One region of the Streptomyces sp. NPDC087845 genome, then DNA from elsewhere that is predicted to be linked to it. Evidence: predicted binding sites of a transcription regulator. Region 1 holds the regulator's gene; each other region holds the start of a gene.
What was found. The regulator HrcA, encoded in region 1, represses chaperone genes, less so after heat shock. The targets are predictions, from matches to a motif close to TTNGCACTCNGNNNNNCNGAGTGCNAA.

Region 1 (9,871 bases):
CACCGCCCGTCGAGTTCCTGAGTCACCTTGCCGTCGATCGTGATGGCCTTGCCGCTCCCGGTCCGTCCGGTGCAGTCGACGTTCGCGATCCGGTGCGCGGAGGCGGAGGGCGACGCGCCCCCGGTCCGGGCCCCGCCGGCATCCGCCGTGCAGCTCAGCCACTGCACGTCGACCCCGTTGCGCTCCAGGGCGCTGGTGCCGGTCCGGTCGGTGGTCACGGCGATGGACGCGGAGTTCAGCCCGCCCACCGGCTCACAGGCCACCGCACCGGCGGCCGCCGCGCCCGCGAGCGCGGACGCGGCCAGAAAGCGGCGGGTCCTGATCCGACCCCATGCCCTTGTTGTCCCCATACGGGCAGCTTCCCACCATTCACCCGCGGGACGGTAGACGGTTTGCGGCCACTCCGGGCGGGGCGTCGGCGCATCGCAGGGAACGCAGACCGGCCGGCACCCGGGCCGGCCGGTCTCACGACCAGCGGCCGGTGCGCCCCAGCAGCAGCGCCGTCGCGGCCGTACCCGCCGTCGAGGTGCGCAGGACGGACGTCCCGAGCCGGCAGGTCCGGGCGCCCGCCGCGGCGAAGACCGCCAGTTCGTCCGGCGACACACCGCCCTCGGGGCCGACGACCAGCACGATCTCGCCCCGGGTGGGGAGTTGGACGGCTGCCAGTGGCTCGCTGTCGTGCTCCCGGTCCTCGTGCAGGACGGCGGCGAAGCCGGCCGTGGCCAGAAGTGCCGTCACCTGTTTGGTCGTCATCGCGTCCGCCACCTCGGGAAAGCGCACCCGGCGCGACTGCTTGCCCGCCTCCCGGGCGGTGTTGCGCCATTTCGCGAGGGACTTGAGGCCGCGGTCGCCCTTCCACTGCGTGATGCAGCGCGAGGCCTGCCAGGGCACGATCGCGTCGACACCGGTCTCCGTCATCGTCTCCACCGCGACCTCGCCCCGGTCGCCCTTGGGCAGGGCCTGGACGACCGTGATGCGGGGTGCGGGGTGCGGCTCCTCGTGGACCGTCACCAGGTCGACGACCACGAGCCGGTCCTTGCCCTCGGCGGCCCCGACGACTCCTTCCGTCCACCGGCCCCGGCCGTCCGTCAGCACGACGTCCTCGCCGGCCCGCAGCCGCTTCACCGACACGGCGTGCCGCCCCTCGGGCCCTTCCAGGACGAACTCGGGCCCGCCGGGGACCTGTTCGACGACGAAGACCGGTGCGGTCACTGCGTACTCCCTGTGTTCACGGCCGCCCGTGCGGCGTCCAGTTCCTCGGCGAGCAGTTCGATCAGCCGGCCGGCGGGCAGCTCGCGTGCCAGCCGGTGCCCCTGCCCCGCCCACAGGGCCATGCCCTGGGCGTCACCGGCCTTGGCCGCCGCCTTGCGCAGACCGGCGGTCAGATAGTGGACCTGCGGGTACGCGGCGGGGGCGTACGGGCCGTGCTCGCGCATGAAGCGGTTGACCAGGCCGCGGGCCGGGCGGCCGGAGAACGCCCGGGTCAGGTCGGTCCGTACGAACAGCGGGTTGGTCAGCGCCTGCTTGTGCAGCAGATTCGCCCCGGACTCGGGGCAGACGAGGAACGCCGTACCGAGCTGCGCCGCCTCCGCGCCCGCGGCGAGCACCGCCGTGATCTGGGACCCGCGCATCAGCCCGCCCGCGGCGATGATCGGCACCTGTACGGTCTCGCGGACCTGGGTCACCAGGGAGAGGAGTCCGATACCGGTGCCGTCGGTCTGCGGGTCGTCGCGATGGGTGGACTGGTGGCCGCCCGCCTCCATGCCCTGGACGCAGACCGCGTCGGCACCCGCCCACTGGGCGGCCTGGGCCTCCTCGGGCGTGGTGACCGTCACGACGGTGTACGTACCGGCCGCGGCGAACGCGTCGAGGGTGTCGCGGGTCGGGCAGCCGAAGGTGAACGAGACGGCCGGGACCGGGTCCTCCAGGAGGATGGCGAGCTTGGCGTCGTAGCCGTCGTCACCGCCGGAGTCCGGGTCGCCGAGCGGGGTCTCGTACCAGGCGGCCTCACCGGCGAGTTGATGCCGGTACACCTCGACGGCGCTCGGATCGGCGAGTACTGGCTGCGGCATGAAGAGATTGACGCCGAAGGGCTGACCGGTCAGCCCGCGCAGCTGCTTGATCTCGTTGTACATGCCGTCCGCCGTCTTGTACCCGGCGGCGAGGAAGCCCAGCCCGCCCGCCTCGGCGACGGCCGCGACGAGCTGCGGACAGGACACACCACCCGCCATCGGGGCCTGCACGATCGGATACCGGCAGAGATCGGTCAACACGGATGACATGACCGCATCGTGTCACGTCCCGCCTGCCGTGGCGTGCCCGGCCCGGGTCCCCTTTGTCCTCAAATCTCTGCGCGAACGCCGGACGGGCTCGGTGAGCGAGCCCGTCCGGCGTTAGGGAACGGTGCCGCGGGAACGGTGTGCGAAACCGTCCCCGGGAACCGTCAGCGGCCGTTGAAGGCGTCCTTCAGACGGGAGAACAGCCCCTGCTGTCCGGGCTGGAACTGGCCGGTGGGCCGTTCCTCGCCGCGCATCTTCGCCAGGTCGCGCAGCAGCCTCTCCTGCTCCGGGTCCAGCTTCGTCGGGGTCATGACCTCGACGTGCACGATCAGATCGCCGCGCCCGCCGCCCCGCAGATGTGTGATGCCGCGGCCGTGCAGCGGGACCGACTGGCCGGACTGGGTGCCGGGCCGGATGTCGACCTCCTCCAGTCCGTCGAGCGTCTCCAGCGGCACCTTGGTGCCGAGCGCGCCCGCCGTCATGGGGATGGTCACCGTGCAGTGCAGGTCGTCACCGCGGCGCTGGAACACCGCGTGCGGCAGTTCGTGGATCTCCACGTACAGATCGCCGGCCGGGCCGCCGCCGGGGCCGACCTCGCCCTCGCCCGCGAGCTGGATGCGGGTGCCGTTGTCGACACCGGCGGGGATCTTCACGGTGAGCGTGCGCCGGGACCGGATGCGGCCGTCGCCGGCGCACTCCGGGCACGGGGTCGGCACGACCGTGCCGAAGCCCTGGCACTGCGGGCAGGGCCGCGAGGTCATGACCTGGCCGAGGAAGGACCGGGTGACCTGGGAGACCTCGCCGCGGCCGCGGCACATGTCACAGGTCTGGGCGGAGGTGCCCGGCGCGGCACCCTCGCCGCTGCAGGTCGTACAGACCACGGCCGTGTCGACCTGGATGTCCTTGGTCGTGCCGAACGCGGCCTCGGCGAGATCGATCTCCAGCCGGATCATGGCGTCCTGGCCGCGCCGGGTGCGCGAACGGGGCCCGCGCTGCGACGACGTACCGAAGAACGCGTCCATGATGTCGGAGAAGTTGCCGAAGCCGCCCTGTCCGAACCCGCCCGCGCCACCGCCGCCGGAGGCGGACAGCGGGTCGCCGCCGAGGTCGTAGACCTGCTTCTTCTGCGGGTCCGACAACACCTCGTAGGCGGCGTTGATCTCCTTGAACCGCTCCTGGGTCTTCGGATCGGGGTTCACATCCGGATGCAGCTCGCGGGCGAGCCGCCGGAATGCCTTCTTGATCTCGTCCTGAGATGCGTCGCGGCGCACGCCGAGTACGGCGTAGTAGTCCGTGGCCACTTACGACTCCGCCAGGATCTGTCCGACGTAACGTGCCACTGCGCGTACCGCTCCCATCGTTCCGGGGTAGTCCATGCGGGTCGGTCCGACCACGCCGAGTTTGGCGACTGCCTCGTCGCCCGAACCGTAGCCGACCGCGACGACGGACGTGGAGTTGAGCCCCTCGTGGGCGTTCTCGTGCCCGATCCGTACGGTCATGCCTGAGTCCTTGGCCTCGCCGAGCAGCTTCAGCAGCACGACCTGCTCCTCCAGTGCCTCCAGCACCGGCCGGATCATCACCGGGAAGTCGTGCCCGAAGCGGGTGAGGTTGGAGGTGCCGCCGATCATCAGCCGCTCCTCCGTCTCCTCGACGAGGGTTTCGAGCAGGGTGGAGAGCACGGTGGACACGGTCCCCCGGTCCTCGCTCTCGAATGATTCCGGCAGGTCCTGCACCAGCTGCGGGACATCCGCGAAACGGCGTCCGACGACCCGGCTGTTGAGCCGGGCCCGCAGATCGGCGAGAGAGGTCTCACCGAAGGGGGCGGGGCAGTCGATCATGCGCTGTTCGACCCGGCCGGTGTCCGTGATCAGCACGAGCATCAGCCGGGCGGACGCCAGCGACAGCAGTTCCACGTGCCGCACCGTGGACCGGGTCAGCGAGGGGTACTGCACGATGGCGACCTGCCGGGTCAGCTGCGCGAGCAGCCGTACGGTGCGGCCCACGACGTCGTCGAGGTCGACGGCGCCGTCGAGGAAGTTGTGAATGGCCCGGCGTTCCGGCGACGAGAGGGGCTTGACGCCCGCGAGCCTGTCGACGAAGAGCCGGTAGCCCTTGTCCGTCGGGATACGCCCCGCACTGGTGTGGGGCTGGGCGATGAAGCCCTCGTCCTCCAGCACCGCCATGTCGTTGCGGACGGTGGCCGGGGAGACCCCCAGCTTGTGCCGCTCGGTGAGCGCCTTGGAGCCCACGGGCTCCTCGGTGCCGACGTAGTCCTGGACGATGGCGCGCAGCACTTCGAGTCTGCGTTCGCTGAGCATGGCGCACACCTCCAGCTGTGTTCCTCGGTGGTTCTCGGGCCGTTCCCTGTTTCATTCCCAGGAATCCGCCTGGCACTCTGTCCTCGCGAGTGCCAGCAATCCCCCGGCCAGTGTACGGCGGCCGAGTGGGGACCTAGCAAGGGCGACCGGCCACGCTACCGCGTGACCACGCAGGTCGTTGCCGATAGCGTCCCGGTATGGACGTCTCTTGGGAAGAGTTCGGCTGGGAGCGACTCGGTCACGGAATGGGCCGACGGCGCCTTCCAGGATGGGATGCGACCGTCGCGCTGGTGGTCGGAGCCGATGGTGTGCTGCTCTACGACACCGGATCGACGCTCCGCGAGGGCGCCGAAGTACGTGCCCAGGCACAGGCCCTGCTCGGCCGCAAGGTGACGCATATCGCACTCAGCCACCCGCACTTCGACCATGTGCTGGGCACCGCGGCGTTCTCCGGCGTCCAGGTGTACGGAGCGGTCGGCATGGCGGACCTGCTGAAGTCCGGGGCGGACGCGCTGTACGCCTCCGCGGTCCGCCACGGGCTGTCCGAGCACGACGCGGCGGAGGCCGCCGGCGTGGTGGTGGCGCCCCACCACGAGGTGTGCGGCGAGTGGACGCTCGACCTGGGCGGCCGCCAGGTGCTGCTGGCGAACGTGGGCCCCGCCCACAGCGGCCACGATCTGGTGGCGCTCGTCCCCGGCTCCCCCGCGGTGGTGCTCTGCGGCGACCTGGTCGAGGAGTCCGGCGAACCGCAGGCGGGCCGGGACGCGGTCCCGGCCCGCTGGCCGGCCGCGCTGGACCGGCTGCTGGCGCTCGGGGGCGAGGACGCGGTGTACGTGCCGGGCCACGGGCAGGTGGTGGACGCGGTGTTCGTCAGGGCGCAGCGCGACCGGCTGGCCGCCCTCTTCGGCGTGTCGTGACCTGTTCCCGTCCTATCGTCTTCCGATGCGCAGCTACCAGCCGGACCTGACCCCGCCGTGGAAGAGGTCCGCCCCCGTTCCCGAGGTCCCCGCCGAACCCGATCTGGTCGTGGAGGAGGTCTCCACCGGATTCTGCGGTGCGGTGATCCGCTGCGAGAAGACGGCCCAGGGACCGACGGTGACCCTGGAGGACCGTTTCGGCAAGCACCGGGTGTTCCCGATGGAGGCGCGCGGCTTCCTGCTGGAGGGCCGGGTGGTCACGCTCGTACGCCCGTCGGCGGCCGCTCCCGCACGCCCGGCGCGTACGGCCTCGGGTTCGGTCGCGGTACCCGGCGCGCGCGCCCGGGTCGCGCGGGCGGGCCGGATCTATGTGGAGGGCCGTCACGACGCGGAGCTGGTCGAGCGGGTCTGGGGCGACGATCTGCGGATCGAGGGCGTGGTCGTCGAGTACCTGGAGGGCATCGACGACCTCCCGGCCATCGTGCGCGAATTCTCCCCCGGCCCGGACGCCAGGCTGGGCGTCCTGGTCGACCACCTGGTTCCCGGCTCCAAGGAGTCCAGGATCGCGGCCCAGGTGTCGGACACGGACGTCCTGGTGGTCGGCCACCCCTACATCGACGTGTGGGAGGCGGTGAAGCCGTCGTCCGTGGGGATCACCGCCTGGCCGGTGATCCCACGCGGCCAGGACTGGAAGACGGGCGTGTGCCGCGCGCTGGGCTGGGAGGAGAACACGGGCGCGGCCTGGCAGCGCATCCTGTCCACGGTGCGGTCGTACCGGGATCTGGAGCCGGCACTGCTGGGCTCCGTGGAACACCTGATCGACTTCGTGACGGCGCCCGAGGACAGCCTCCCCGGCGTCTGAGGAGCCGGCCCCGGGGCGGGGGCCCGGCCCCGAGGAGCGGCCCCCGGGGCGGGGTCCCGTGTGCGCCCCGGGCCCGCTCCTCAGGGGGTCGCGTACGCCCCGGGGCCCGTTGCACAGGGGGTCGCGTACGCCCCGGAGCTCGCTCCTCAGGGGCCCGCGTACGCCCCGCCCTCTCAGTCCACCAGGTCGCGTACCACCGCGTCCGCCAGCAACCGCCCCCGCAACGTGAGCACCGCCCGCCCCGCCCCGTACGGCGCCCGCTCCAGCAGCCCGTCCTCCACCGCCCGCTCGGACGCGGCCAGCCCCGCCGGTGCCAGCAGCGACAGCGGACATCCCTCCGCGAGCCGCAGCTCCAGCAGGATCCGCTCGACCCGCCGGTCCTCCGCGGAGAGGATCTCGCGCCCGGCCCCCGGCGACCGCCCCTCGGCCAGAGCCTGCGCGTACGCCCCCGGATGCTTCACGTTCCACCAGCGCACCCCGCCGACATGGCTGTGCGCCCCGGGACCGGCGCCCCACCAGTCGGCGCCGCGCCAGTACAGCTCGTTGTGCAGGCACCGGCCCTCGGGCGTGCGGGACCAGTTCGACACCTCGTACCAGGAGAAGCCCGCCGCCGTCATCGCCTCGTCCGCGATCAGATAGCGGTCCGCGTGGGCGTCGTCGTCGGTCATCGGGATCTCGCCGCGCCGGATCCGCCGGGCCAGCCGGGTGCCCTCCTCGACGATCAGCGCGTACGCCGACACATGGTCCGGCCCCGCGCCGATCGCCGCGGCCAGCGAGGCGCGCCAGTCGTCGTCGGACTCCCCGGGCGTTCCGTAGATCAGATCGAGGTTGACGTGAGCGAAGCCCGCCGCCCGCGCCTCGGCGACACACGCCTCGGGCCGCCCCGGCGTATGCGTACGGTCGAGGATCTTCAGCACGTGCTGCCGCGCGCTCTGCATCCCGAACGAGACCCGGTTGAAGCCGCCCTCCCGCAGCTCGGCCAGATACGCCGGACCGACGGATTCCGGGTTGGCCTCGGTGGTGATCTCGGCATCGTCCGCGAGCCCGAACTCGTCGCGGATCGCCCCCAGCATCCGTACCAGGTCCGCCGCGGCCAGCAGGGTCGGCGTACCGCCCCCGACGAAGACCGTACGGACCTGGCGCGGATCGTCGCCGAGGACCTTGCGGGCCTGGCGGACCTCGCCGATCAGATGGGCGGCGTAGTTGTCCCGGGAGGCCAGCGCACCGCCGGAGCCGCGCAGCTCGGTGGCGGTGTACGTGTTGAAGTCGCAGTAGCCGCAGCGGGTCGCGCAGTAGGGCACGTGCAGGTAGAAGCCGAGCGGCCGGTCGGCGGCGCCTTCCAGGGCATGGCGGGGCAGCGCCCCGTCGTCGGGTACGGGTTCACCATCGGGCAGTACGGAAGGCATACCGCCCATTGTCACCCGCCGCCCGGGACCTCCGAGCCACGCTCGTGATCACAGACGGGGACGCACCCTCGGACCGCCCCGCCCGGCCGCCCCGCCGGGCCGCACCCGGCGGGCCACCGCCTCGGGCCACCGCGCCGGACCGCACCACCGGGCCACCGGGCCACCGCGCCGGGCCACCGCGCCGGGCCACCGCCCCGGGCCGCACCCACCGAGCCCCACCCGGCCGCCCCGCCCTTGCGCTCACCCCGCCTGTAGCACCAGCAGCGCCAGATCGTCATCGGGCGGCCGCTCGGCGAATTCGTGCACGGCCCGCTTGATCCGGTCCGCGATCCCGTCCGCCGACAGGCCGGCGCAGTCCGCCAGCGCTTGGGCCAGGCCGTCCCCGTCGTCGAACATCAGCGTCCCGGAGCGCCGCTCCGTCACGCCGTCGGTCACGCACAGCAGGCTGTCGCCCGGTGCCAGTTCGAAGCTCTGGCTCTCGTACGCGACGTCGTCGAAGATCCCGAGCAGCATCTGCGGCTCGGCAGCCGGGCGCACCTGGCCGTCGGGCCGCAGCAGCAGCGGCAGCGGGTGGCCGGCGCTGGCCACGGTGCAGCGCACGCCGCCGCCGGGCAGCGGCACGAGTTCCCCGTACAGCAGGGAGAGGAAGCGGGACTGCCCGGTGTCCGCCGTCTGCTGGCCGCCCGCCGCGGCCACCATGAGCGCGGCCGCCTCGGCGGCCTCCATCGCATCGTCCAGGAGCAGCCGGTTGAGCCGGTCCAGCACCTCGCCGACGCCGAAACCCTCACGGGCCAGCAGTCGCAGCCAGGGCCGGGCCAGTCCGGTGACGACAGCGGCTTCGGGACCGCTGCCCTGGACATCGCCGAGGACGAAGCACCAGCGGTCGCCGGGGCACGGGAAGATGTCGTAGAAGTCGCCGCCGACGACCCCGTCGTCGCTGGGTTCGTACACCAGTGAGCTGGTGACGCCGGGTATGTCGGCGACCTTGCCGGGCAGCAGCGCGCGTTGCAGGATGCGGCTGATGGTGGCCTGCCGGGTGTAGGCACGGGCGGCTCCGACGGCGAGGCCGACCCGGCGCACGAAGTCCTCGATCAGGGCGGTCACTTCGTCGGGGACGCGGGCCGTGCCCTCCCGGCCGAGGAGGACGGCGCCGAGTGTCCGGCCGCCCGACGTGATCCGGTAGGCGAGAGCGGACTCGGCGTGCTCGTCGGTCTTCTCGCCGTCCTCCTCTCCCCCGGGCCAGGGCATGGAGACGGGCCCGGTGCCCACCCGTTCGGGCAGCCTGATCGGGCCCTGCTCCAGCACCGTGCGCAGCTGTCCGGTCTCGGCCTCGTCGCGGTGCCAGACGCTGGCGAGCCGGGGGACGGCCGCGGGGCCGCCGTTCTCGGGCTCCAGCCAGATCGCGCACCAGTCGGCGAGCCTGGGCACCAGTAACTGTCCGGCGAGCGCCGCCACGATGTCCTCGTCGAGCTGGCCGGCCAGCAGGTCCGAGGCCTCGGCGAGGAAGGAGAGCGCGCCGCGGCCGGCCCAGTCCGCGTCGTCGCGCAGGGCCCGCCGCGCGGTGGGGGCGAGCAGTTCGGCGGCGCGCAGCCCCTGCTGGAATCCGGGCTCGGCGGAGGGTTCGGGGAACGGGTTCCAGTCGTCGACGGGAAGCCGGGCCCAGACGGTCTTGAGGCCGGTGCGGTAGGTGATGCCCCAGCGCTCGGCGAGAGTACCGACGAGCTGGAGTCCGCGACCGTAGTCGGCGGGCCCGGCGGGGACCCCGCTCTCCGCCGCGTCGGCCGGGCCGCCGCCCTCCCGGCGCTCGCTGCGCACGGCGCGCGCCGGGTGGTGGTCGGAGACCTCCAGCACCAGGGCCGCGACCTCGTCCTCGGTGGCCTCCTCCAGCCGGCACAGCAGCTCGACGTTGGTCCCGGCGTGCACGACCGCGTTGGTGACCAGTTCGCTGACGACGACCGCCGCGTCGTCGGCCAGACGCTCGCTGAAGCCCACGGCCGCCGGCAGTCCGAGCCCGGTCCACTCGGTGAGCGCCGCCTCGACGAACCGGCGGCCGGCGGAGGGGGCGAGGAGGTTTCCGGGCAGGGACGTG
Region 2 (9,871 bases), on a different contig from region 1:
CAGCGCCCACGTCGACAGGGCACCGTCGAAGGTGTCGTCCTCGAACGGCAGGTACTGGCTGTCCAGACAGGCGCGCCGTACCGGCGTGTGCCCCGCGTCGATGCGGTCGCGGGCCAGCTTCCAGCCGAGATCGGACGGCTCGACCGCGGCCACGTCGGTGACGGCAGCCGGGTAGAACGGGACGTTGTGCCCGGAACCGAACCCGATCTCGATGATCTCGCCGTACAGCCCCTCGCAGACCCGGCGCCGCAGCGGTTCGACCGACTTCATCCCGCCGACGGCATCGGCGATCCGGGGCACGATCCGTTCGACATAGAACCCCATCGCGAACCTCCGTGTGTCCCCTTCCAGCATGGCACCGCGACGGCCCCGGCGCACCGTGCCGCCCGCGAGGGGCACGGTGCGCGGTCGGTAGGGTCGGGCCCATGTTTCACCCCACACAACTGCCGCCGCCGCCACCGCCCGTGGAGATACGTTCCTGGCCCGACCGCGAGGCGCTGCTCACCGACCGCGCCGCGGTGCTCGGGGAGTTGGTGAAGAGGCATGTCTCACCGGGGCGGCTGGTGGCGCTGTGGCTGTGGGGAGTGCTCGGTGCGATCGGCTGGTCGCTGGTGGGCGCGGCGCTCATCATGCTGGAGGAGACGTACGACCTCTTCAGCGTCCTGATCGGCGTGATCCTCGTCGGCATGGGCGCCTGCTGCACGGTGCCCGCGATCGTCTTCGTCGCCGTCGGTGTGCGCCGCGACCTCGACATCCGCAAACTGCTCGTCGCCTGGGGCGAGTTGGACCGCGATCCGGAGCGCGACGCGCGCCTGCGGATGCCGGGCGTCAGCCTCGTCTGGCTGCTGATGTCCTTCGCGCTGTGCGCACTCGGGCTGTACGCGTGCATCGCCGTCCCGGCGACCGCCGAGGCGGCCCAGGAAAGTTTCGGCCTGGTCGCCCTGATCATGGGACTCGGGATGACCGGCTGGATCGTCGGACTGATCGGCATCACCAAGGCGTTCGCCCACCGCCGTTGGGTGCTGCGGGTACTGATCGGGGCGCGCGCTCCGGAGCCGCTGTTCTCCGTCGGGGGCGGCGCGCACCGCTGAGCCCGGACCTATCCTGACCGGATACATGAGTCACACAGGGGGAGGAGTGTCACATGGAGTGGTACTGGTGGGTGCTCATCATCTTCTGGACGGGCGGCTTCGGATGGGCCGTCGACAACGTCCGTACCGCGCTGCGCAACCGGCACACCCGCAAGCTGGAGCTGCTGGAGGCGTCCAAGCAGGAGCGGCTGGCCGTCGAAGCGGCCCACCGGCCGCCGGAGCCGGTCTGCGGCTGCACGCACCATCTCGCCAAGCACGACAAGCAGGGCAAGTGCCATGAGCGGGTCGAGTTGCCGACGGCCTGGGACGAGTCCAAGAAGCCGGTCCGCTTCGAGTCGGGCCGGTGCAACTGCCAGCAGTACGTGGGTCCTCAGCCGCTCTCGCAGGTGTACGCCGAGGACCTGACCGACCTGGCCTAAGGCGTCTTCGGCCGCGTGGGCCGGGCGGTCACCGGGTGGCCGATCAGCATGGTCGGGGCTCCGGCCACCCGGGTCAGGAAGACTGTCGCGGAGTTCGGCCCCTGGAGCTTCATCCTGCGGCGCAGCTCCTCCGGCTCGACGGCCGAGCCGCGCTTCTTCACCGTCAGGACGCCGACCTTTCGCTCCCGGAGCAGCGCCTTCAGCCTCTTCATGTTGAACGGCAGCCGGTCGGTGATCTCGTAGGCGGCGGTGTACGGGGAGTCGTACGGCTCGTCGCTCGTGACGTACGCGATGGTCTCGTCGATCAGCCGGCCCTCGCACCGCGCCACGATGTCGGCGACCAGGTGGGCGCGGATGACGGCGCCGTCCGGCTCGTACAGATAGCGGCCGACCGGCCCTACGGGCGGGGCGGGCAGCGGGGCCGCGGACCGGAGGGCGGCGCCGGCCGGGAGCACGGTGGCACGGTACGAACCGGGCGTGAAGCCCTCGCCGAACCAGAGCACCGCCTCCTTCACATCGCCGCCGTCCGAGATCCACTCGGCCTCCGCCTGCGCCGGGATCGCCTCGTGCGGGATGCCGGGGGCGATCTTCAGCGCGGCGCGGGGGGCGGCGAGCGCGGCGCCGGTCGCCCAGGAGAGCGGCGGCGAGTACGCCTCGGGGTCGAAGATCCTGCCCCTGCCGCCGCGCCGGGCGGGGTCGACGAAGACCGCGTCGTACGGCGAGGTGTCGATCTCGGTGACATCGGCGCACCGCACCTCGATCAGGCCGTCCAGCCCGAGCGCGGCGGCGTTGGCGCGGGCCACCTCGGCGGTCAGCGGGTCGCGGTCCACGGCGAGGACGGAGATGCCCGCCCGCGCCAGCGCGATCGCGTCGCCGCCGATCCCGCAGCAGAGGTCGGCGACGCTCCGCACCCCGCCGGCCGCCACGAACCGCTGCGCGCGATGGGTGGCCACCGACGTACGGGTCGCCTGCTCGACGCCGTTCGGCGTGAAGAACATCCGGTACGCGTCCTCGGCGCCGAACTTCGCCACCGCCCGCTGCCGCAGCCGCGCCTGCCCCAGCGCCGCCGAGACCAGGGAGGCCGGGTGGGTGCGGCGCAGCCGGGTGGCGGTGGCGAGCTCCTGGGCGGGGTCGTACGACCGCAGCTCGTCCAGGAGCGCCGCGCCCTCGGGGGTGCGCAGGGCCATGAAGGCGGCCAGGGGGCTGTCGGTGCCGGCCGGCCGGCCGTGGGTGCCCGACGGGTCGTTCGGGCCGTGCGGAGTGTTCGGGGCGAGAGCGTTCACCCGTCCCATTGTGAGCCAGCCGGGTTGACCGGTGGACCCGGCCGCGGTGTCGGGCCGGAGCGCCTCGCCGGTGCTGGCAGGATGCGACTCCATGCAACTTGTACGACAAAAGGAAGAATTGGTCATGTATTACGGCGAATCGGGTGCGTGGGGACCCGGGTGCGGACGGGGCCCCGGCGGGTACCGGCCGGCCCGCGCGGTCCTGGCCGCGCTCCTGATCGCCGCCGTCGGCTCCGGCTGCGCCTCCGGGGCCGGCGGCCGGGCCGACGCCGACATCGAACACCGGGTCCGGCCCTCCGCCGGACATCCGGGCGGTCCCGGGCAGATGGCGGGCCCCGGGCGGCCGGGCGGGCCGGGCCGCGCGCCCGTCGGGTCCTACGAGAACGCGAAACTCCGCCCGGCCGTACGCGCGGCCCTCGCCAAGAAATGGCGGCTGGCCCGGCCCCCGCTGATCGCGCCCCCGCCGCCCGCCGTCAAACCGCACCTCACCACCCGGAAGGGTTTCGAGGTGAAGGGCGGCGACGACTCCCTGCCGCCGGTCTTCACCACCGTCCCCACCAAGGACCGGGTCGTCTTCCTGACGATGGACGACGGCGCCGAGAAGGACCCCGAACTGCTCCAGATGATGGACGAGCTGGACATCCCGTACAGCGCCTTCCTCAGCGACTACGAGGTGCGCGACAACTACGGATACTTCGGGGAGGCGCAGCGGCTGGGCACCGGTCTCAACAACCACACGCTCAACCACCCCTACCTGCCCGGTCTCTCCCACCGCGAGCAGAAGCGCGAGATCTGCGACCAGCAGGCCATCATCGAGAAGCAGTTCGGGAAGCGCCCCACCCTCTTCCGGCCGCCGTACGGCAACTACAACGGCGACACGCTCCGGATCGCCAAGTCCTGCGGCATCAAGGCCGTGCCGCTCTGGAACGCGGAGGCGTTTCCGGACCACATGGAGTGGCGCGAGGAGGACCAGGACCTGCACCCCGGCGACATCATCCTCACGCACTTCCGGGGCCCGAAGGAATGGGGTGCCGGCATGGCCGACCTGGTCCGCGCGGTCATGAAGACCGTCACGGACAAGGGGTACGCCGTGGCCCGGCTGGAGGACTACGTATGAGAAGGGCGTACCGGGCGCTCGCCGGACTGCTGGCGGCCGGTGCGCTCCTGACCGCCATCGCCGGGTGCGCGCAGTCGGTGGACCCGATCGAACGGCTGGGCCGCAAGGCCGCACAGAGGGTGGCCCACCCCCGGCCGACCCCTGCGGCGGGCCCGCAGGCGCGTTCGCAGGCGCGTCCGCACGGTGAGCGTGGTGATCACGGTGAGCGTGGTGATCACGGTGATCACGGGGCGCCGGGGTCGCTGGTCGTCATCGCCTGCGATCAGCCGCCGGAGTCCAGGCACTCGTGGTTGTCGCCGCCGCTGAGGCACTGGTGGCCGGACCGGCCGGGACCGTCCGAAGGGGTGGAGGCCGGCGCCGGGTGCGAGCGGCGGTAGTCCTCGTGCCCGGTCAGCACCGTCACCGCGCACAGCAGCAGAGCCACCAGGATCTGGATCGCCCCCGCCCGCGGCAGGCCCGCGCGGATCAGTGCCGCGGCGATCAGGCAGACCGCCGCGGCGATCCCGCCGAAGACGAGGACGGGCGTCCAGTCCATCGGCGGCGGCCCCGCCGGCTCCTGTCCGCCGGGGTCCCACCGCGCGAAGGCCAGGCAGTAGGCGGCGGCCGCGCAGACCAGCCCCTCCAGAACCACCAGCAGCAGACCCAGCAGCACGTCGAGGCAGCCGCTCGCCGCGGGCGGGGAGTCCCGTGCGGCCGAGGGGCGCGGCGAGGGAGAGCCCGGCGGCGGTGGGTACGGAGGTTCGAGCATGAACCCACGGTCGTACGGAACGGTGCGGTCCGTCCCCGCGTTGTCCCCATGGTGTCCGGACCGTTGCCTGCGGCCGGCCCCCGCCGACACCGCGCGCCGACGGGGATTTCCCGACGCCACGACTGGCTGGATTGGCACTCCGCTTGACCGAGTGCTAATCGCGGTCATAGTCTCGGTGCTGGCACTCACCACTGGAGAGTGCCAGCAGTACTGTGCGACTGGCAGGTCCGGCACCCGCGACGACGGATCCACCTGGTCGCCACCCCAAGACTGTTACCCCGTGAGATCTCCGAAGGGGGAGACCGGATCGTGTCGACCGCCAGCACCAAGGTTGCGATCAAGCCGCTCGAGGACCGCATTGTGGTCCAGCCGCTCGACGCCGAGCAGACCACGGCCTCCGGCCTGGTCATTCCGGACACCGCCAAGGAGAAGCCCCAGGAGGGCGTCGTCCTGGCCGTGGGCCCGGGCCGCTTCGAGAACGGCGAGCGCCTTCCGCTCGACGTCAAGACCGGCGACGTCGTGCTCTACAGCAAGTACGGCGGCACCGAGGTGAAGTACAACGGCGAGGAGTACCTCGTCCTCTCGGCTCGCGACGTGCTCGCGATCATCGAGAAGTAATTCACCCACGTTTTCTGTTCTGCGCCCCTGGCCCCCTGCGAACTAACCAGCCGGGCGGTCGGGGGCGCAGTTCGTTCGAGAGGAAAGCTCAGCTCCCATGGCGAAGATCCTGAAGTTCGACGAGGACGCCCGTCGCGCCCTTGAGCGCGGCGTCAACAAGCTTGCCGACACGGTCAAGGTGACGATCGGCCCCAAGGGCCGCAACGTCGTCATCGACAAGAAGTTCGGCGCTCCCACCATCACCAACGACGGTGTCACCATCGCGCGCGAGGTCGAGCTCGACGACCCGTACGAGAACCTCGGTGCCCAGCTGGTGAAGGAGGTGGCGACCAAGACCAACGACGTCGCGGGTGACGGTACGACCACTGCCACCGTGCTGGCCCAGGCGCTCGTCCGCGAGGGTCTGCGCAACGTCGCCGCGGGTGCGTCCCCGGCCGCCCTGAAGAAGGGCATCGACGCCGCGGTCAAGGCCGTGTCCGAGGAGCTCCTCGCGACCGCCCGCCCGATCGACGACAAGACCGACATCGCCGCCGTGGCCGCGCTCTCCGCGCAGGACCCGCAGGTCGGCGAGCTCATCGCCGAGGCGATGGACAAGGTCGGCAAGGACGGCGTCATCACCGTCGAGGAGTCCAACACCTTCGGTCTGGACCTCGACTTCACCGAGGGCATGGCCTTCGACAAGGGCTACCTGTCCCCGTACATGGTCACCGACCAGGAGCGTATGGAGGCCGTCCTCGACGACCCGTACATCCTGATCCACCAGGGCAAGATCGGTTCGATCCAGGAGCTGCTCCCGCTGCTGGAGAAGGTCATCCAGGCCGGTGGCTCCAAGCCGCTGCTGATCATCGCCGAGGACGTCGAGGGCGAGGCCCTGTCGACCCTGGTCGTCAACAAGATCCGTGGCACCTTCAACGCCGTCGCGGTGAAGGCCCCGGGCTTCGGTGACCGCCGCAAGGCCATGCTCGGCGACCTCGCCACCCTCACCGGTGCGACCGTCATCGCCGAGGAGGTCGGCCTCAAGCTCGACCAGGCCGGTCTGGACGTGCTGGGCACCGCCCGCCGCGTCACGGTCTCCAAGGACGACACGACGATCGTGGACGGCGGCGGCGAGCCCGGCGACGTCAAGGGCCGGGTCAACCAGATCAAGGCCGAGATCGAGGCCACGGACTCCGACTGGGACCGCGAGAAGCTCCAGGAGCGCCTCGCGAAGCTGGCCGGCGGCGTGTGCGTGATCCGTGTCGGTGCCGCCACCGAGGTGGAGCTCAAGGAGAAGAAGCACCGTCTGGAGGACGCCATCTCCGCGACCCGCGCCGCGGTCGAGGAGGGCATCGTCTCCGGTGGTGGCTCCGCTCTGGTCCACGCCGTCAAGGTCCTGGAGGGCAACCTCGACAAGACCGGCGACGAGGCCACCGGTGTCGCGGTCGTGCGCCGCGCCGCCGTCGAGCCGCTGCGCTGGATCGCCGAGAACGCCGGCCTTGAGGGCTACGTCATCACCTCGAAGGTCTCCGAGCTCGACAAGGGCCAGGGCTTCAACGCCGCGACCGGCGAGTACGGCGACCTGGTGAAGGCCGGCGTCATCGACCCGGTCAAGGTCACCCGCTCCGCGCTGGAGAACGCCGCGTCCATCGCGTCGCTGCTGCTCACGACCGAGACGCTGGTCGTCGAGAAGCCGGCCGAGGAAGAGGCCGAGGCCGGTCACGGCGGCCACGGTCACTCGCACTGACGCACAGCTCCACCCAGCCACTGAGGCCCGGTACCCCGTCGCGGGGTACCGGGCCTCGGCACGTGCGGCCCGTATCGGGCTCGATGGGGGGCTGTACCGGGTCCGCCCGGGGGAGGGCAGCGTCGGGACTGCCCGGGGGGCGGCACCGGGCCCGCCCGGGGAACGGCGTTGGGCCCGCCCGAGGGGCCGCGCCGGGCTCGCCAGGGGGCGTCGGGACCGTGTCGGGCTCGCCCCGGCGACCGCGGGATCCTTCAGCCCGCCCGGCGTCACGCCGAGTGCGGCAGCACTCCCGCCACGACCGGATCCGCGAACGGCCGCCCCTGCACGTACCGCTCCAGCTCATCCAGCGCCTCGTCGGCCATCCGGTGCAGCTCATCGCCCAGCGAGCCCGCGACATGCGGAGTGAGCAGCACATTCGGCAGGTCGTACAACGGCGAGTGCGCAGGCGGGAGTTCGGGCTCCGTCACATCCAGCACCGCGTGCAGCCGCCCGCTCGTCAGCTCGGGCAGCAGCGCGTCCTCGTCGACCAGCGAACCCCGCGCCGTGTTGATCAGGGTCGCCCCGGTCGCCATGGCAGACAGCTGCGCCGCCCCGATCAGATGGTGCGTCTCCGGGAGCTGCGGCGCGTGCACCGAGACGACCGAGCTGCTCGCGCACAGCTCGTCGAGCGAGGTGAGCCGGACACCGAGCCGCGCTGCCTCCGGACCGTCCACGTACGGGTCGTACAGCAGGACGTCCAGATCGAAGGGGCGTAGCAGCTCGATCACCCGGCGGCCGATGCGCGAGGCGCCGACGACGCCGACCGTGCGCCGGTAGTTGCCGGAGCCGTCGAGCTCCGCGAGCCAGTCGTGCTCGGTGCGCAGCGCGCGGTAGCGGTCGGCGGAGTGCAGGACGCGCTTGTTCGCGAACAGGATCGCGGCGAGCGTGAATTCGGCGACCGGCAGCGCGTTGGCGCCGGCCGCCGAGGTGACGGCGATCCCGCGCTCCCAGCAGGCGTCCGTGATGTGGTGCTTCACGGAGCCGGCCGCGTGGACCACGGCCCGCAGCCGGGGCGCGGCCGCCAGCACCTCGGTGGTGAGCGGCGTCGCGCCCCAGCAGGTGAACAGCACCTCGGCATCGGCGAGCGCGGCGGCCACCTCGGGTGTCGGGTCGGCGAGGTCGTGGGCGACGAGGTGCGGGTCGGTGCGGGTGAGGGCGGCCAGCCGGGTGCGGTGGCGGTCGGCGAGGAGGCGCGCGTCGATGCCGGGGGCCATCGCGAGCAGGGCGGTCGGCCGGTTGTCAGTGGCGTGGGGCATGGTGGAACTCGTACTCCTCAGGGCTCGCGCGAGAGTCACTTGACGCTGCCGGCGGTCAGACCGGCCTTCCAGTGCCGTTGGAGCGAGACGAAGGCGACGATCAGGGGGATGACGGCGAGGAGGGAGCCGGTGACGACGAGCGGATAGAAGCTCGGCTCGCCGTGGGTGTTGGTGTTCCAGGAGTACAGACCGAGGCTCAGCGGGAAGAGCTTGCGGTCCGAGAGCATCACGAGGGGGAGGAAGAAGTTGTTCCAGATCGCGGTGAACTGGAAGAGGAAGACGGTCACGAAGCCCGGCATGACCATGCGCAGCCCGATGGACCAGAAGACGCGCAGCTCGCCCGCTCCGTCGATACGGGCGGCCTCCAGGGCCTCGTTCGGTATGTAGCCGGTGCTGAACACCCGGGCGAGATACACGCCGAACGGGTTGACGAGCACCGGGATCAGCACGGACCAGTAGGTGTTGACCAGGCCGGTCTTGGAGGCCAGGAGATACATCGGCAGGGCGAGCGCCGTCGTGGGGACGAGCACGCCCATCAGCACAAGGGCGAACAGCTTCTCCTTGCCCCGGAATTCGTACTTGTCGAAGGCATATCCCGCGGCGACGCAGATCAGCGAGCAGACAATCGCCCCGCCGCCCGCGTAGAAGAGGCTGTTGAGGTACCAGCGGAAGTAGATGCCGTCGCCGTAGGAGGCCAGGTTCGACAGGTTCTCGCCGAGGTTGAAGCCCTCGAAGGAGAACGCGTTGCCCGCGAGCAGTCCGCCGGTGTCCTTCGTGGCGGCGGTGACCAGCCAGACGAGGGGGAAGAGCATGTAGACGACGGCGAGCAGGAGGAAGCCGTTGACCGCGGTCTTCGACATCCAGCGGCCGCGGGAGGCGGGGGAGTTCATGCTTTCTTGCCCTTCCGGCCGGTGAAGCGGGTGACGACGAAGGACAGCAGCGCGGCCGTGAGCGCCAGCAGGATGGAGGAGGCCGCGGCGAGGCCGTAGTCGTTGCGCTCGAAGGCCGCGGTGTACGCGTACATGTTCGGCGTCCAGGTGGAGGAGACGGCGGAACCGGTCCCCTTGTTGAGGATCAGCGGTTCGGTGAACAACTGGAGCGAGCCGATGACCGTGAACAGCGCGACCATCACGACCGACGCGCGGATCAACGGGACCTTGATGCTGAGTGCGACGCGCCAGGCACCGGCCCCGTCGACCGTGGCCGCTTCGAGTACGGAGCGGTCGATGGCCTGCAACGCGGCATAGAAGATCACCATGTTGTAGCCGAGCCACTCCCACAGGGCGATGTTGACGATGGAGGGGAGGGCGCCTTCGGGCGAGAAGAAGTCGAATCCGATGCCGCCGGACTCCATGGCGTTGACCACCGGGCTGAGCTGGGGTGTGTAGAGGTAGACCCAGATCAGCGCGGCGATGATGCCGGGCACGGCGTGCGGCAGGAAGAGCGCGAGCTGGAAGAACCGGCGGGCGCGGGCCAGTGCGGAGTCCAGCAGCAGGGCGAGGGCGAGGGCCCCGATGAGCAGCAGCGGAATGTAGAACAGGCAGTATCCGAGGAGTACGCCGAAGCCCTCGCGGAAC
Region 3 (9,871 bases), on a different contig from region 1:
GCCAATTCCGTCTCGTGGCGAAATGCGCCGCGAGGAAGATGAGGAGAAAGGGCCTCGCCTCCATGGCTGCGCAGACTGTTGCAGTAAGCACCAATTCTTCCACCGGCGCTGACGCCGAGACCGGCACCGTCGATCTGGGCCCCGCCGCGGCGCTTTCCTGCCGGGAGTGCGGCGAGCGTTTCGAGCTCGGCCCCCTTTTCGCCTGCGCGTCGTGTTTCGGGCCGCTCGAAGTGGCGTACGACCTGCCGAGCGGCTCCCCCGACGAGCTGAAGAAGCGCATCGAGGCCGGACCGAACAACATCTGGCGTTACGCGCCGCTGCTGCCGGTCCCCGCCGATGTCGCGGACAAGCCCAACATCAACCCCGGCTTCACCAAGCTGGTCAAGGCCGACAACCTCGCCCGTGAGCTGGGCGTCACCGGCGGCCTGTACGTCAAGGACGACTCCGGCAACCCGACGCACTCCTTCAAGGACCGGGTCGTCGCCATCGCCGTCGAGGCCGCCCGCGCCTTCGGATTCACCACCCTCTCCTGCTCCTCCACCGGCAATCTCGCCGGTGCGGTGGGCGCCGCCGCCGCCCGCGCCGGTTTCCGCTCCTGCGTGTTCATCCCGCACGACCTGGAACAGGGCAAGGTCGTCATGGCCGCGGTGTACGGCGGTGAGCTGGTCGGCATCGAGGGCAACTACGACGACGTCAACCGCTTCTGCTCGGAGCTCATCGGCGACCCGCTCGGCGAGGGCTGGGGCTTCGTCAACGTCAACCTGCGCCCCTACTACGGCGAGGGCTCCAAGACCCTGGCCTACGAGATCTGCGAGCAGCTCGGCTGGCGGCTGCCCGACCAGATCGTCATCCCGATCGCGTCCGGCTCGCAGCTCACGAAGATCGACAAGGGCCTCCAGGAGCTGATCAAGCTCGGTCTGGTCGAGGACAAGCCGTACAAGATCTTCGGTGCCCAGGCCGAGGGCTGCTCCCCGGTCTCCACCGCCTTCAAGGCCGGACTCGACGTCGTACGGCCCCAGAAGCCGAACACCATCGCCAAGTCCCTGGCGATCGGCAACCCGGCCGACGGCCCGTACGTCCTGGACATCGCCCGCCGCACCGGCGGCGCGGTCGAGGACGTCGACGACGAGCAGGTCGTCGACGCGATCAAGCTGCTGGCGCGCACCGAGGGCATCTTCGCGGAGACGGCCGGCGGGGTGACGGTCGGCGTGACGAAGAAGCTCATCGAGGCCGGTCTGCTCGACCCGGCGCTGACCACCGTCGTCCTCAACACCGGTGACGGCCTCAAGACCCTGGACGCGGTGGCCGCCACCTCGCAGGCGACCGCGACGATCCGCCCGAGCCTGGACGCGTTCCGCGCCGCCGGCCTCGCCACCAGCTGACCACCCGAGACCGAAGAGAGGCACCCGCCATGAGCGTCAAGGTCCGCATCCCCACCATCCTCCGCACCTACACGGGCGGCCAGGCCGAGGTCCCGGCGGAGGGCTCGACCCTCTCGCAGGTCATCGAGTCCCTGGAGCAGAACCACCCGGGCATCGCCGCGCGCGTCCTGGACGACCAGGGCAAGCTGCGCCGCTTCGTGAACGTGTACGTCAACGACGACGACGTGCGCTTCGAGGGCGGCCTGGAGACGGCGACGCCGGACGGCGCCGGCATCTCGATCATCCCGGCGGTCGCGGGCGGCTGCTGACCCCCTGTCCGGTTTCACGGCGTTATCGGAATTGCCCCCTCTGCGAGAGAAGCGGAGGGGGCAATTCTGCATGGTTGAGCGCGGTACAGTGTGGGAAGTCCCCCCAGCTGCCCGTACCGCCCGCATACGAGAATGCGCCCGGTCGCGACAAGAAGCAGCCAAAGTGCTCGATCTCCTTGCGCCATAAGTCGCCTTTGCCCGGCCCGACTTGCCCTGGAATCTCATGAATCCCTCATATTCGGGCGTTCGGTGCTGCCCAGAATTCTCGTCCGATTGACCTGTTGCAGAGGGCAGTTGGGCAGATACATTCGGCCGCGGTCGACGCGTTCCGGCGCACACACCCTCTCCTGTCGGAGGGTGAGTTCTGACCCGGGTCCGCGAAGTGCGGTCCTGTGCAAGGGCCAGTAATAGGGGAGTTAGGCATGGCTCAGGGCACCGTCAAGTGGTTCAACGCGGAGAAGGGGTACGGCTTCATCGCGGTCGACGGTGGTGCGGATGTTTTCGTCCACTACAGCGCGATCCAGATGGACGGGTACCGCACCCTCGAAGAGGGTCAGCGAGTTGAATTCGAGATCTCGCAGGGCCAGAAGGGGCCGCAGGCGGACATGGTCAAGCTCGCCGTCGGCTGAGCTCGACGCGGTCGGCCAACGACACTACTCACGCACGGAGGGTCCGTACCCCTGGGGTACGGGCCCTCCGTGCGTCCGTGCGTCCGGGGCCGCCCGGGAGGGGGCGTGGTTGTCCACATCCCGAGGGGGACGCTTGCACTCTCCGGGGTCGAGTGCTAATCATTGGCGTTAGCACTCTCCAGGTGAGAGTGACAGAACTTGGACCGGGCCGGTGAGGCCCGCAGGTCCGGTGGGGCAAGGAACCACCGGTCACGCAGGCCGTCCGTCGCGGGCGCCACTCGGTCCGGAGAAATCCACCCCTGTCCGGGAGGACCACTTCACATGGCCAAGATCATCGCGTTCGACGAGGAGGCCCGGCGCGGTCTCGAGCGCGGCATGAACCAGCTCGCCGACGCCGTCAAGGTCACCCTTGGCCCCAAGGGTCGCAACGTCGTCCTTGAGAAGAAGTGGGGCGCCCCCACGATCACCAACGATGGTGTGTCCATCGCCAAGGAGATCGAGCTGGAGGACCCGTACGAGAAGATCGGTGCGGAGCTGGTCAAGGAGGTCGCCAAGAAGACGGACGACGTCGCCGGCGACGGTACGACCACCGCCACCGTTCTCGCCCAGGCGCTCGTCCGCGAGGGCCTTCGCAACGTCGCCGCGGGTGCCAACCCGATGGCCCTCAAGCGGGGTATCGAGAAGGCCGTCGAGGCCGTCTCCGCCGCCCTCCTGGAGCAGGCCAAGGACGTGGAGACCAAGGAGCAGATCGCTTCGACCGCCTCCATCTCCGCCGCCGACACCCAGATCGGCGAGCTCATCGCCGAGGCCATGGACAAGGTCGGCAAGGAAGGCGTCATCACCGTCGAGGAGTCCCAGACCTTCGGTCTGGAGCTGGAGCTCACCGAGGGTATGCGCTTCGACAAGGGCTACATCTCGGCGTACTTCGCCACGGACATGGAGCGCATGGAGTCGTCCCTCGACGACCCGTACATCCTGATCGTGAACTCGAAGGTCAGCAACGTGAAGGACCTCCTTCCGCTGCTGGAGAAGGTCATGCAGTCCGGCAAGCCGCTGCTGATCATCGCCGAGGACGTCGAGGGCGAGGCCCTGTCGACCCTGGTCGTCAACAAGATCCGTGGCACCTTCAAGTCCGTCGCCGTCAAGGCTCCGGGCTTCGGTGACCGCCGCAAGGCCATGCTCGGCGACATCGCCATCCTCACCGGTGGCACCGTCATCTCCGAGGAGGTCGGCCTCAAGCTGGAGAACGCCGGTCTCGACCTGCTCGGCCGCGCCCGCAAGGTCGTCATCACCAAGGACGAGACCACGATCGTCGACGGTGCCGGTGACAGCGACCAGGTTCAGGGTCGCGTCAACCAGATCCGTGCCGAGATCGAGAACTCCGACTCGGACTACGACCGCGAGAAGCTTCAGGAGCGCCTCGCGAAGCTGGCCGGCGGCGTGGCCGTCATCAAGGCCGGTGCCGCGACCGAGGTCGAGCTCAAGGAGCGCAAGCACCGCATCGAGGACGCGGTGCGCAACGCCAAGGCCGCCGTCGAGGAGGGCATCGTCGCCGGTGGTGGCGTGGCTCTGCTCCAGGCCTCGGCCGTCTTCGAGAAGCTGGAGCTCTCGGGTGACGAGGCGACCGGCGCCAACGCCGTCAAGCTGGCGCTGGAGGCCCCGCTCAAGCAGATCGCCGTCAACGGTGGTCTCGAGGGCGGCGTCGTCGTCGAGAAGGTGCGCAACCTGGCCGTCGGCCACGGTCTGAACGCCGCGACCGGCGAGTACGTCGACATGATCGCCGAGGGCATCCTCGACCCGGCGAAGGTCACGCGTTCCGCCCTGCAGAACGCCGCGTCCATCGCCGCGCTGTTCCTCACCACCGAGGCCGTCATCGCCGACAAGCCGGAGAAGGCCGCCGCGGCCGCTCCGGGCGGCATGCCGGGCGGTGACATGGACTTCTGATCCTGACGGATCGGTAGTTCCTGTACAGCTTTGCCGCATCGCCCCCGGGACCATCAGGTCCCGGGGGCGATGTCGTTTCCGTCCCGGTCGGCGCTTCGGGCCGACACTCCCGGACGGCATCCTCGGACGGGGCTCCCCGGCGGGCCGCGGCACGGCGCGCCCACGGTGCCCGCCGGAGCACCGTGGGCGCGTGATACCGCGGCCCGCCTTCGTACGCGCGCCCGACTTCCCGACTTCCCGGCTCCCGGGCTCCCCGGTCCGGTGGGGCGCCGGGCGCCGTGCGGAAGGCCCTACGGGAGCCGGTCGAGAAGCCAGGTGCAGAGCTCCTGCGTCACGAGGGTGTGCCCCTCGTTGCGGGACGCGAGCCTGAACTCGTCCAGCCCGCTGTCCTCCTGCGGGAGTGCGGAGATGTTCGCGTACAGCTCCTCGTCCGTCTCCAGACCGCGGATGTCGACCGCGCTGACGGCCGGCACGAAGCAGTGCGAGCGGATCCGTACGTCGGTCTTGAACCCGAGGACGGGGCTGAGGGCGTTGAAGGCGTCGGCGAGGATGCCGAAGCCTTCCAGCGAGCCGCCGGGCGCACCGTCGATGGACGGAAGTCCGGACCTGTGCACCTCGTTGGTCTTCAGCGTCACCACCCGCAGTTTCGCGACGAGTTCGTTGTCGCCCGGCGTCTGGGTGTAGAGCTTGGTGCCCAGGACCGAGAGCCCCTTGCCCTCCAGAGCCAGTTCGCCCGGACGGACGTCGGTGCCGACGCCGTCGCCCGTGCCGTTGGCGACGCCGATCAGCCGCGGCCGGCGCGGCCACTCGCCGACGGCCTGCATCTCGGCGAGGAACGCGGCGCGCTCGTCGCTCCGGTCCGGCGTCCCGTCCCACTTCTCGATGTGCCGCCACAGCAGCTGGCGCGCGGCCGGGCTGTTGATCTGGTCGGAGAACCGGCTGTCGAGATCCTTGATGTAGTGCGCGAACGCCTGGAGCGCGATCGGGATCCAGGCGCCGCGGTGGGGGCTGTCGTACGAGAAGTACAGAGCGGTCTGGTGGTCGATGTCCTGGCTCTCCATCTTGGCCAGTGCGTGCCGGGTGACGAGCCCGCCCATGCTGAATCCGCCGACGGCCAGCGGTGTGTCGCCCTGCCGCTCCGCGACGGCCTGCATGATCGCGGCCTGCGCGGTCTTGGAGTTGTCCAGAATTGACGCACTGCGCTCATGGAAGCCGAGAAGGATGACGTCGTGTCCCCGGCGGCGCAGCTCGCTGATGAGCGCGTAGTCGCCGAACTCCATGATCTCCCAGGAGAAGTCCAGGCTGCTCGGCCCGGTGTTGAACCCGTCGGCGAAGATCACGGGGCGTACCAGGCCCGGGTTCCCTTCGCCGTAGTAGACCCAGGCGGTGCCGCCCGGCAGATCCCACACGGTGCTGGGCGGCAGCGGCAGGGCACCGTGCGGCTCGGCGTCCAGACGGGGGCCGGGGGCCAGGGTGATGGGGGGCTTGCTGTGAAGTTCCGAGACGATCTGCTCGTGGGTCGGTTCGGACATGGTTCGTTCCCCTTTGGGTCGGTTCGTTACAGCGCGCCAAGAGGAACACGCAAAGTAGCGATCAGGGAGGGGAAGCGGATCAAACCACTCCCAGGTGGGAGCCGGTTTCGGACACCCGTGATCACGGGAGGCGGGATCGGGTCGGGCGGCCGGTTCGCTCGGAGCGTGGCGTCATCGCCGCCCGGACCTCGCTCATGCGGCTGCGCACACCGGTGGCCGGGACGGTTCCGGCCGGGCCTGCGGGAGCGTCGGCGGGGTTGCCCCGGCACGGTCCGCAGCGGCCGCCGATCAGGGCTTCCGGACTGCCGGGTGCGCGGCACTCGCCGCATTCGAGGGTGCGCAACAGCGTCCGCTGTGGTGCCGGAGCGACCCGTTCGGGTGGCATCTTGTCGGCCAGTCGCCTGCGGACGAGGGCTGCCGCGTGGTGGACGGGGGTGGGCAGGCCGTCGGTGAGGGCGTGGAGCACTTCCGCCTCCGTGGCGCCGCGCGAGAACCAGTCGGTGACCCGCGGTTCCAGCGCCGCGCAGTCCGCCGCCGACAGGGTGAGCGCGGGTGCGGTGCGGCCCAGCGCGGCCAGCAGGACGAACGCCCGTGTGCGGGTGGGGCGTTGGTGCCGCTCCGGCGGTACGTCGCCCCGGGTGAACGCCGCCCACCAGGTGTCGTCCCGCGCCGTGCGGGAGAAGAACGTGCGGGTCACCCAGAGCAGGACCTCGTCGTTGGCCACGCACTCGCTGCCGCGCCGCAGATGCCCGGCGTCCTGGAGCCGGTTGAGGGCGGTCCGCAGCGCGCACTGCCCGTACGGCAGGACCTTGGCCAGCGTCTTCACGGAGATGTCGGCGCCGTCGGGCAGTTGGTCGAGGTACGCGGCGATGGACGCCTCGCGAGGTGGCAGATGCGCGAAATCGCGGTCGGTGCGGGGGAGTTGTGAGGGTGCGGAACGCTTGCCGTAGCCCGGATTGGCCATCGGGTGCGGCAGTGCGGACAGGGATACGTGCGGGGCGCACGGGGTGGGACTATGCTGACTGACAGCCATCGGATCGCTCCTAACGATCGAGGTGGTTAGACCCCCGTCAGGTGTTAGTGCACTCGGCGGGGGTTGTTCGTTATTCGGAACGCTAAGGCTTGGCCACCATCCGTGGCAAGCCGGTCACGGGAAGTCAACTCACCGGGCAGGGAGGGTGGGTGGGAAGTGGCCCGCCTCCCTTTCCTCGGAAAGAGCGCTCGGACTTCGAGGCTTGAGCTCCGGGGGGAATGCGCCTGGTCACAGGGGGCGCGACAGTGATGCGAGCGCGCCGTGCGTGATGCGCGTGCGCCGCTGCCGTTGGAGTGGAAAATCGGGCCGCACGCCCGTGGCGGCGTGCGAACGGTCGCACATATTTGTGACCTTGGGAGCTCCGGGCCGCCGCCGACGCGGCCCGTCTTCCCGTGTTTCCCTCTCGTACGAGGAGTCCCGTGCGTATTCGTTCGATCCTCTCTCTCGCCGTGTCCGCCGTCGCCGCCACGGCGCTGGCCACCCCCGCCCAGGCCGCCGACGCCGCCAACGGGGCGTACTTCATCCGGGATGCGCGCACCGGCGCGTGTCTGGCGGGCGGTGAAGGTCCGCTGGGCGGTCACATCGAGCCCTGCAACCCGGGCACCGTGTGGGAGATCCGCAACCAGGGCAACGGCCTGGCCCAGATCCGCGAGACGCGCGGGGAGAACCGCTGCCTGGCACTCTCGCCGGTCCGGATCTACCCGCCGGCGGTGTGGGTGGACGAGTGCGGCCGCCAGCCCGACCAGTGGACGATCCAGACCCCGGACGACGGGGCGCCGGTCGTCATTTCCCTCGGCCGCGGTGAGCTGGGCAACCTGACCACGGAGGGCAGCCGCGTGATCCTCAGCCCCGAGGGCCGCCCCCAGTGGATCCTGGAGCGGCTCGGCTAGAACCCGCCCCGTCACCCTTACCCCGACCGCCCCGTGCCGAGATCGTCCTTCCCGGCACGGGGCGGTCTCTCCGTGGGGGGCTCAGTCGCGGCGGGGACCGATGACCGACGTCCCGTCGTGCACGGTGATCGCCTGGGCCGGGCAGATGTCGGCGGCGTCCAGCACCCGCTCGTCCGGCTCGATCCCGTCCGCCTTCACCCGGGCGTGCTCCCCGTCCAGGGCGAACACCTCGGGGATGGTCCCGGCGCACATGCCGGACGCCTGGCAGAGCTCCGGATCGACGCGTACGTTCCAGGTCATCCCGGTCACCACCCGACCGGCATGACGCGCGGACCGCGCACCAGCATCTCGGACTTCCACGTCACGTCACCCGCCAGTTTCAGCCCCGGGAAGCGGGCGATCAGTGCGCCCAGCGCTTCCTGGAGTTCCAGCCGGGCCAGCGGAGCGCCCAGGCAGTGGTGGACCCCGTGGCCGAATCCGAGGTGCTGATTGCCCGCGCGGGCGATGTCCAGCACGCCCGGGGCGGTGAACCGCAGCGCGTCGCGGTTGGCGGCGCCCACCGCGACCAGGACCGGACTGCCGGCCCGGACGAGGGTTCCACCGACCTCGATGTCCTCGGTGGCGTATCGGGGCTGGCCCGCGCCGCTGCCCAGCGGCACGAAGCGCAGCAGTTCCTCCACCGCGTTCGGAACGAGCTCGGGCTCGGCCCTGAGCCTGGCCAACTGGTCCGGGTGATCCAGCAGCGTGAGGACGAAGTTGGGGATCTGGGACGCCGTCGTCTCGTGTCCCGCCACCAGGATGCCGACGCACAGATCGACGAGTTCGAGCTCGGAGAGCCGGTCGCCGCCGTCGCGTGCCTCGATCAACGCCGTCATCAGGTCGTCCTGCGGTTCCCGGCGGTGCTGCTCGATCAATCCCCGCATGTAGGCGCGCAGTTCCTCCCGGCTGGCGTCGAACTCCGCCGCGGTGAGGGAACTGGTCGACAGCGCGTCGTCGCTCCACACCCGGAAGCGCGGGCGGTCCTCGGTGGGTACGCCCAGCATCCGGCAGATCACCGCGACCGGCAGCGGCAGCGCGAACAGGTCCACCAGGTCCGCGGGTTGTCCGGCCGCCTCCATGTCGTCGAGGAGGGTCGCGGTCAGCTCCCGTACCTGCGGCCGCAACTTCTCCACCTGGCGGACCGTGAACGCCTTGGCGACCAGGGAGCGCAGCCGGGTGTGGTCGGGCGGGTCCATGCCGAGGATGCCGCCGTCGCGCTTCCCCTCGGACTGCCGGGGCTCGTCGTGCGACGCGGCCGCGGCCCGGCTGAACCGCTGGTCGCCCAGGACGAGCCGGGCATCGGCGTAACGGGTGGCGAGCCAGGCCGGTTCGCCGTACGCCATCTGGACCCGTAACAGGCCCGGCTGGTCGCGTACGCGCTCGTACTCCTCGGCGAGCTGCAGACCCTCGGCGGTGTTGAAGGGGTAGGCGAGGGGTGCGATGTCTGCTGTGGTCACTGCGGCCTCCCAAATGTAAGCAGCTGCTTACAACGGTAGGAGTGGCTTCGCGGGCGGTCAACGATGCTTTACGGCCGTTATCCTGACGGGCCGCTCCGAGAGGAAGGCCGACATGGAGCCCGCCCCCGCACCGTCGTCCGGAGAGCGCCGCCGCGATGCCGCGGCCACGCGCCGCCGGGATGCCGCGGCGACCCGCCGCCGGCTGCTGGAGGCGGCCCGTGACCTGTTCGCGGAACGGGGTTACGAAGGGACGACGGTCCGGAGCATCGCGGAACGGGCCGGAGCCAACCAGGCCCTGCTCTTCCGGTACTTCGGGTCCAAGCAGGGGCTGCTCACGGAGGTCCTCGCGCAGGGCGGCCTCGAACAGTTGCGGGCGACGCCGCCCGAGGAACTCTTCGAGACCGCCCTGCGTTCGATGCTGACCCGCAGCGCGGCGGGCGGAGCCGGGGACCGCTCGCTGGAGGTGTATCTGCGATCCATCGGGCGGGGCGACGAAGCGGCCGGAACCTTGCGGGAGTTGGGCGAGGAGTACCAGAGCGCGCTGGCCGGGCTCTCCGACGCCCGGGACGGCGCGCTGCGTGCGGATCTCGCCATGGCGTGGCTCCTCGGCATCGGCCTGATGCGGACGGTCGTCGCGCGCGAGCCGCTGGCCGGTGC

Region 2: groES (co-chaperone GroES) is a predicted target of HrcA. The motif match lies at 4,790-4,816, and genes of this name have one in related genera.
Region 3: groL (chaperonin GroEL) is a predicted target of HrcA. The motif match lies at 2,452-2,478, and genes of this name have one in related genera.

Annotation. Positions count from the first base shown of each region.
Region 1 covers NZ_JBIUVC010000004.1:302,437-312,307, forward strand. The annotation lists gene ACIOMQ_RS13385 (hypothetical protein) at 1-350, opposite strand, end outside; gene ACIOMQ_RS13390 (16S rRNA (uracil(1498)-N(3))-methyltransferase) at 466-1,212, opposite strand; gene ACIOMQ_RS13395 (nitronate monooxygenase) at 1,209-2,282, opposite strand; gene dnaJ (molecular chaperone DnaJ) at 2,444-3,580, opposite strand; gene hrcA (heat-inducible transcriptional repressor HrcA) at 3,581-4,597, opposite strand; gene ACIOMQ_RS13410 (MBL fold metallo-hydrolase) at 4,795-5,514, shown strand; gene ACIOMQ_RS13415 (DUF3097 domain-containing protein) at 5,540-6,376, shown strand; gene hemW (radical SAM family heme chaperone HemW) at 6,550-7,791, opposite strand; gene ACIOMQ_RS13425 (ATP-binding SpoIIE family protein phosphatase) at 8,023-9,871, opposite strand, start outside.
Region 2 covers NZ_JBIUVC010000001.1:581,449-591,319, reverse strand. The annotation lists gene ACIOMQ_RS02610 (methyltransferase domain-containing protein) at 1-324, opposite strand, end outside; gene ACIOMQ_RS02605 (hypothetical protein) at 426-1,091, shown strand; gene ACIOMQ_RS02600 (hypothetical protein) at 1,145-1,510, shown strand; gene ACIOMQ_RS02595 (methyltransferase domain-containing protein) at 1,507-2,802, opposite strand; gene ACIOMQ_RS02590 (polysaccharide deacetylase family protein) at 2,918-3,910, shown strand; gene ACIOMQ_RS02585 (DUF6234 family protein) at 4,173-4,658, opposite strand; gene groES (co-chaperone GroES) at 4,968-5,276, shown strand; gene groL (chaperonin GroEL) at 5,374-6,999, shown strand; gene ACIOMQ_RS02570 (hydroxyacid dehydrogenase) at 7,266-8,294, opposite strand; gene ACIOMQ_RS02565 (carbohydrate ABC transporter permease) at 8,330-9,184, opposite strand; gene ACIOMQ_RS02560 (sugar ABC transporter permease) at 9,181-9,871, opposite strand, start outside.
Region 3 covers NZ_JBIUVC010000001.1:966,829-976,699, reverse strand. The annotation lists SAM riboswitch class I at 1-45, shown strand, start outside; gene thrC (threonine synthase) at 63-1,382, shown strand; gene ACIOMQ_RS04530 (MoaD/ThiS family protein) at 1,412-1,690, shown strand; gene ACIOMQ_RS04525 (cold-shock protein) at 2,113-2,319, shown strand; gene groL (chaperonin GroEL) at 2,641-4,263, shown strand; gene ACIOMQ_RS04515 (esterase/lipase family protein) at 4,554-5,795, opposite strand; gene ACIOMQ_RS04510 (hypothetical protein) at 5,917-6,759, opposite strand; gene ACIOMQ_RS04505 (hypothetical protein) at 7,248-7,718, shown strand; gene ACIOMQ_RS04500 (ferredoxin) at 7,800-8,018, opposite strand; gene ACIOMQ_RS04495 (cytochrome P450) at 8,024-9,214, opposite strand; gene ACIOMQ_RS04490 (TetR family transcriptional regulator) at 9,327-9,871, shown strand, end outside.